DNA from 2 places in the Pseudoxanthomonas japonensis genome. Region 1 is predicted to be linked to the other one. Evidence: predicted binding sites of a transcription regulator. Region 1 holds the regulator's gene; the other holds the start of a gene.
The links. The regulator FliA, encoded in region 1, starts transcription of late flagellar genes. The targets are predictions, from matches to a motif close to TAAAGTTTNNCNNNCNNNGGCCGATAA.
Positions count from the first base shown of each region.

Region 1 (3,596 bases):
GGCGATTTCGGGCGTGACGGCGGACATGGGCGGGGCGTTTACCGGTGCGGACGATCAGCGGGAGGAATCGAGCAGGGGCATCGCGTTTCCGTGGCGGCGGCGCAGGAAGCGCGCGACCACGACATCGCAGACCAGCAGCAATCCCACGAACAGCAGGACGACGGGGTGGCGGGAACGACGGGCGGCGGGCATGGCAGGTCTCCGGTTCCGCAGCGCGCGTCCCCCGGGGCTACAACCCCAGGCCGGACAGCAGGTCGTCGGCGTCGTCCTGCGAGAACGCGTTGCGGTCAAGACCAGCAACGGCCGGGCCGGCGAGTTCTGAAGGCTTGTCGCGGTTTTTTTCCGGCGGCGGCAGGCCGAGCGCGCCGAAACCCTCGTGCACGCGGCGCACGATGCCGGCGACGCGGCGGATGATCTGGCCGGTCAGGTCCTGGTAACTCTGCGCCAGCGCCATCTCGGACAGCCCCTTGCCGATGCGGTCCACCAGCGCGGCCTGTTCGGCCGACAGCGCGGTGCCTTTCAGCTCGGTGGCATAGCCACGGCACTGTTCGGCCAGGTCGAGGGTCTTGTGGCTGGCCTGCTCGGTCATCTCGACCACATGGTCCAGGCGCGCGCAGGCATCGTCGAGTTCGCCGGCTTCCGGCGGCGGCAGTTCGCCCAGCGTCTGCGCCAGCTCACGGGCCAGGCGGCCCAGGCCCTGCATCATCGGCTGCGTGCGCCAGGCGGCGATGGCATCCAGTTCGCGGCGCCAGCCGGCTTCGTCGCCGTGTTCCAGCGCGTCGAGCGCGCTCTGAAGTTTCTCCACCAACGCCGCGCGGGCACTGGTGGCGTCGGCGACGGCGTTCATCAGGCGGCCGCTCCCAGGCGTTCGAAGATCTTGCCCAGCTTCTCTTCCAGCGTCTGCGCGGTGAACGGCTTGATGATGTAGCCGTTCACGCCGTTCTGCGCGGCCTCGATGATCTGTTCGCGCTTGGCCTCGGCGGTCACCATCAGCACCGGCAACGTCTTGAAGCGGTCATCGGCGCGGATCGCCTTGAGCAGTTCGATGCCGGTCATTCCCGGCATGTTCCAGTCGGTGACCACGAAATCGAAACTGCCCTGGCCCAGCGCGGTCAGCGCGGTGGTGCCGTCGTCGGCCTCGGCGGTGTTGGTGTAGCCGAGGTCGTTGAGCAGGTTCTTGATGATGCGGCGCATGGTGGAGAAGTCGTCCACGATCAGGATGCGCATGTTCTTGTTGGTCACGGAGGCTCCGGTGTTGCGTGGACGGTGGGACTGGTGGGGATATCGGCCGGGGGCGGGAAAGGTTTAGGGAGCGGGGAATCGGGAATAGGGAATGGGAAGGTGGGCGGTGTTGTCGCGTCCGGAGCAACGCTGACCTGCAGACGACGCAGGGCTCCGTTCCCCATTCCCAATTCCCCATTCCCCGCCTCTTCACTCATCGTCTTCCAGGCCGGCGTCGGCCTTCTCGAACACCTGCAGGCGACCGCGCAGGCGCACCATCGACTGGCCGTGGATCTGGCACACGCGCGATTCGCTGACGCCGAGCACCGCACCGATCTCCTTCAGGTTGAGTTCCTGCTCGTAGTACATCGACAGCACCAGTTGCTCGCGCTCCGGCAGCTGGCCGATGCACTTGACCAGCTGCTGGCGGAACTCGCTGCGTTCGAGGTTCTGCTGCGGCGAGGGGCCGCCGGTACGCGAGGTGTTCGGTTCGCCGTGGTCGTCGATGTGCGATTCCAGGCTCAGCACCTGGCCGCGCGCGGCGTCTTCCATCAGGCGCAGGTATTCGGGCAGCGGCATCTCCATCGCGCTGGCGACCTCGGTGGCGATGGCGGCGCGGCCGGTGCGTTGTTCGATCTCGCGCACGGTGGCGGCGGCCTGGCGCGCGCGACGGTGCACCGAGCGCGGCACCCAGTCGCCACGGCGGATCTCGTCGATCATCGAGCCGCGGATGCGGATCGACGCATAGGTCTCGAACGACGCGCCCTGTTCGGCGTCGTAGCTGCGCGAGGCTTCCAGCAGGCCGATCATGCCGGCCTGCACCAGGTCGTCGATTTCTACGCTGGCCGGCAGGCGCGCCGCCAGGTGGTGGGCGATGCGGCGCACGAGGTCGGCGTGCTGGGTGACGAAGTCGTTCGCGCTGGCGCGTTGCACGGCGCGGTACTGGGCGGCGGCGGTGTTCATGCGGCCACCCCGCGCTGGATCAGGCGTTCGACGAAGAACTCCACGTTGCCGCGCGCACCCACCGGCGGTTGCCAGCGCGCGGTGGTGCGCGCGATGTCGGTGATGGCGCGGGCGGACGGGCTGCCAGGGTAGGCCTTCACGACGGGCTGCTGGCGCTGCACGGCGCGGCGCAGCCAGTCGTCCTGCGGCACCGCACCCAGGTAATGCAGGGCGACATCGCCGAGGAAGCGTTCGCAGACGCGGGCGAGCTTCTCGTACAGCTTCCGGCCCTCGTTGGGGTCGCGGACCATGTTGGCGATGACGTGCACGCGGTCCAGGCCGCGCTCGCGCGCCAGCACCTTGATCAGGGCGTAGGCGTCGGTGATCGAGGCCGGCTCGTCGCAGACCACCACCACGGTGTCCTGCGCGGCCTGGCAGAAGGTCAGCACGCTGTCGCTGATGCCGGCGGCGGTGTCCACCACCATGAAATCGAGCGCGCGTTGCAGTTCGGAGAACACGTTGACCAGGCCGACATGCTCGGCCGGCGTCAGTTCGGCCATGTGGCGGAAGCCCGACGAAGCCGGCACCACCAGCACGCCCTCGGGGCCTTCCAGCAGCACGTCCTCCAGGCCGCAACGGCCGGCGATCAGGTCGGCCAGCGTGAACTTCGGCGACAGGCCGAGCAGTACGTCCACGTTGGCCAGGCCGAGGTCGGCGTCCATCAGCAGCGTGCGCTTGCCCATTTCGGCCAGCGACACGGCGAGGTTGACCGACACGTTGGTCTTGCCCACGCCGCCCTTGCCGCCGGTGACGGCGACGACGCGCACGGGATGGAACGCGCCGGGCAACGGCGGGGTGCTGCGGGGGTTGGTCTGCAGCGGGTGATCAGGCGACATGGGTGGCCTCGGTGGAGCAGGGTTCGTCGGCTTCGCGGCGCAGCTGGTCCAGCCGCAGCACGAGGTGGGCGCTGTTGGCGCGGTGGAGGTCGTCGGGGACGCGCTGACCATCGGTCACCCAGGTCATCGGCAACTGGTGGTCGACGACCACGCTCAGTGCGCTGCCCAGGCGACCGGTCTCGTCCAGCTTGGTCAGCACCACGCCTTGCGGCTGCACGGTGCTGAAGCGGCGGACCACTTCGTCCAGGTCGGAGAAGTGCGAATTGGCCGGCAGGCACAGCAGCGTCTTGACCTGGCCCGACGCGCGCAGCCAGTTGAGCTGGCCGACCAGGTTGCGGTCGCGCTGACCGAGGCCAGCGGTGTCGATCAGCACCAGCTTGTAGTCGCGCAGGCGTTCCAGCACCAGCGCCAGGGTCTGCGCGCTGTCGGCCTCGTGCACCGCGATGCCGAGCTGGCGGCCGTAGCCGTGCAGCTGTTCGCGGCCACCGACGCGTACGGTGTCGGTGGTGACCAGCGCCACATCGCGGGCGTTGTGGC
Region 1 covers NZ_CP171632.1:2,393,719-2,397,314, reverse strand. Annotated here, with positions in the region: gene ACGHX3_RS11040 (chemotaxis protein CheA) at 1-27, opposite strand, end outside; gene ACGHX3_RS11035 (hypothetical protein) at 55-192, opposite strand; gene ACGHX3_RS11030 (protein phosphatase CheZ) at 230-847, opposite strand; gene ACGHX3_RS11025 (chemotaxis response regulator CheY) at 847-1,227, opposite strand; gene ACGHX3_RS11020 (RNA polymerase sigma factor FliA) at 1,432-2,184, opposite strand; gene ACGHX3_RS11015 (MinD/ParA family protein) at 2,181-3,059, opposite strand; gene flhF (flagellar biosynthesis protein FlhF) at 3,049-3,596, opposite strand, start outside.

Region 2 (3,596 bases), 590 kb from region 1:
ACATCCTGCAGGTCGATGGCGTGGACCTGGCGCGCAGCCCGCAGTACCAGCGCAAGGCGCTGCTGGCGGAAATCCTGAAGTCGCCGCCCGACCGCCTGGTCTACAGTTCGCACATCGTCGGCCGTGGCGACGATGCGCTGGCGATGGCGCTGGAGCGCGGACTGGAAGGCATCATCAGCAAGCGTGCCGATGCGCCGTACCGGGCGGGGCGCGGGGACGCCTGGCGCAAGATCAAGCAGCGCGCGTCGGACGAATTCGCGGTCGTCGGTTACACCGCGCCCAAAGGAAGCCGCAGCGGCCTGGGTGCGCTGCTGCTGGCCGCGCCAGAGGGCGCCCGCGGCTGGCGCTACGCGGGCCGCGTGGGCACGGGCTTCAGCCATGAGCAGCTCGACACGCTCGCCGCGCAACTGGCGCCACGCGCGCGCAGCGCGCCGACAGCTCGCGTCGAGGTCGATGATCCGGAGCTTCGGCGCGCCCGCTGGGTCACGCCGACGCTGGTGGCAGAAGTCTTCCACCATGGCCTGGGCAACCAGGGCTTGTTGCGGCAGCCTTCGCTCAAGACGATCCGTCGCGACAAACGCGCCGCGGATCTGCGCGAGCCTTCTTCCGCTGACCGCACCGGATCCGCCATGCCTGCCACTCACCGCATCTCCAAGTCCGCCGAGGCGGTCGAACTGACGCACCCCGAGCGCGTCGTCTTCCCCGGCAGCGGCATCACCAAGCAGCAGGTCTTCGACTACTACCGTGCGATGGCGCGCTGGCTGCTGCCGGAGATCGAGGGCCGACCCCTGTCCATCGTGCGCTGTCCGCAGGGCGCAGGGCGGCCGTGTTTCTTCCAGAAACACCACACGCCCGGCATGGACCGCGTCGGTGTGGTGCCGTTGGAAGAGGAGGGCAGTGCGCGTGCGGACTATCTGTTCGTGAACGATGAAGCCGGTCTGCTGGAGCTGGCGCAGTTCAACGCGATCGAGTTCCATCCCTGGGGCGCGCGGGCGAAGACGCCCGATCTCGCCGACCGGATCGTGTTCGACCTGGATCCGGGGCCGGACGTCGCGTGGGCGCGCGTGGTGGACGCGGCGCGCCTGGTGCGCAAACGTCTGCGTGCCCTCGGATTGACGTCGCATGTGCGCACGTCCGGCGGCAAGGGCCTGCACGTGGTGGTGCCGCTGAAGCCGGCGTGCGCATGGCTACAGGTGAAGGACTTCGCGCATGCGTTCGCCGAGTCGATGGCGGCCTCCGAACCGTTGGCCTATGTGGCTACGGCCACGAAGAAGTTCAGGAAAGGCCGCATCTTCATCGACTACCTGCGCAACGGGCGCGGTGCGACCAGCGTGGCGTCGTTTTCGTTGCGCGCGCGCAACGGCGCGCCGGTGGCGATGCCGTTGCGCTGGGAGGAACTCGGCCGCCTCAAGGGCGGCGACGCCTACACGCTGGCGTCCGCGCCGCGGCGCATGGCGCGTATCGGCGAACATCCGTGGGGGGATTACATGCGCGGGAAGCAGGACCTTGCTGTCGTGGCAGCGAGGCTATCCAAAGCGGGCGTGCGCAAGACGTCCCGCTGAGTCCTGTTGCTGTCCTACCGGCCCGCACGTCGCAGGCCGTCAATGAAGAAGCCCCGCGATGGCGGGGCTTCGTGTGCAGGCAGCTCGTCAGATCGCCATGCGGCTCAGCTGGCGTGCTTGAGCACCTGCTTGCGGTCGCGCATCACGTTGTGGCACTCGCGCACGCTCGGCAGCAGCGCCTGGGCCTCGGCGCGCGCAGCGGCCGGCGTGTCCTCGTCGCTGATGGTCTCGTTGAACGCCTTCAGCAGGCGATCCTCGGATTCCTCCAGCTCGGAGACATAGCCGTACGTGGTGTCGCCCAGCGCGGCACGGACCTTGCCGTAGAACTGCTGCATGCTGCCGACCAGCGTGCCGTGTTCGGCGGGCGTGCCGCCAGTGGCGGCGACGGTCGCGCTGAGGCGCGCCACGATGTCCTGCTTGACGCCGGCGATGCGCGTGAACAGCGCGGCGAGTTCGGCATCCTTCACCTTGCCGGCGGCCTCGGTGTAGAAGCCGTGGCCGTCGCGGGCGATCTCGATCAGGTCGTTGAGGCTGTGCTGGATCTTCTTCTGGGTGTTCATCGGGTACTCCTGTTGAAAGTCGGGGAAGCGCAGGGGTCGCGTTCCGTGGCGTTACCGTCGCGCAACCGGCATCAACGCCGTGTGACCTCGCGTGGGCGAGGTTCATGAACATCGCGGCCACGCGAAGCGTTTCCTCACGAGGGCTAAAGATTCTCCGTGAATGGCCGATGGCATGACATCGAACATGCGAAGAAGGGATGGGCTGCGTGGCGTTGCTCGGGAAAGTCACCGACTGGTGGTCCAGGAACCGGCGCGCGGCGTCCGTGCCGGCGTTGGCGCTAGCGCCTGCTACGCCAGCCGGCGACGCCGCCGCGCCGCAAGCACCGTCGCGGGACTGGGCCGGGCCGCTGCTGCGGTTCGCCGGGGTCGACGCGATGGCGTCGCTGCCGGCGGAAGACAGCGACGCCGTCATCGCGACCGTGCGCCGCAAGCTCCAGCGTTTCGCGGAGGATCCGCAACGCCTGCCGCGGCGTCCGCAACTGCTGCCGCACCTGCTGAGCACGCTCAACGACGACGACGCGTCCAGTCGCGATATCGCGGGCGTCATCGCGCGCGATCCCACGCTGGCGGCCACCCTGCTGAAACTCGCGAACAGTGCGTTGTATCGCAGCCATGGGCCAGCAGTGGAGAGCCTCGACCGCGCGGTGGCGATGGTCGGAGTGGACGGGCTGCGCCATCTGGTCGCCGTCGCACTGATGCAGCCGGTGATGCGGGTGGAAGGTGGCGTGTTCGGCCGCCTGCCCGACCTGATCTGGGACCACACGCAGCGTACCGCACTGATCGCGGCGGATGCGGCGCGTGCCGGCGGACGCGAGGAGGTGTTCGCCGCGCAGTTGCTGGCACTGTTGCAGGGGCTGGGCGCCATCGTGGTGGTGCAGGCGTTGCGCGACGTCGTCGCGGCGCAGGCGGGTGGATTTCCCGGCGCCGGGTCGATGGCCCGCGTGCTGCACCGCTGGTCGCCACGTATCGGTCGCGCCGTCGCACGTGAATGGGGGCTTTCGGAACGTGTGATGCAGGCGCTGGACGAGCAGGATGCCGACGCGACGCATGCCATGAGCCCGCTTGCGCGTGCGCTCGCGATGGCTGCGCCCGAAGCGAGCGCGGTCATGGACGTCGCCGCGGAAGCCAACGCCGCCTGAAGCAGGGGTGGCGGTTTTCCTGCGAGTCAGCCAATGCGCATCCGTTTGACGTCCTGCTTATCCGGGATGCGGTATCCCTCGCTCAGGCAAAGTCCAACGACGAGGTGTTCCATGACACTCGAATTGCGTTGCCGGTGCGGACAGGTGCAGGGCACGGTGGACGCGCGCCGTGCGTATGCGCGCGCCACCTGCTATTGCCGCGACTGCCAGGCGTATGCGCGGCATCTCGGCCAGCCAGGTGTGATGGATGCGCAGGGAGGGACAGACATCATCGCAATGAACCCCGATGCGGTGACGTTCACTGCGGGCGAAGAACACATCGCCGGCCTGTGCCT
Region 2 covers NZ_CP171632.1:1,804,517-1,808,112, forward strand. Annotated here, with positions in the region: gene ligD (DNA ligase D) at 1-1,562, shown strand, start outside; gene ACGHX3_RS08215 (PA2169 family four-helix-bundle protein) at 1,667-2,122, opposite strand; gene ACGHX3_RS08220 (HDOD domain-containing protein) at 2,329-3,261, shown strand; gene ACGHX3_RS08225 (DUF6151 family protein) at 3,373-3,596, shown strand, end outside.
Region 2: the regulator FliA is predicted to act here: its motif matches at 2,267-2,293, upstream of ACGHX3_RS08220 (HDOD domain-containing protein).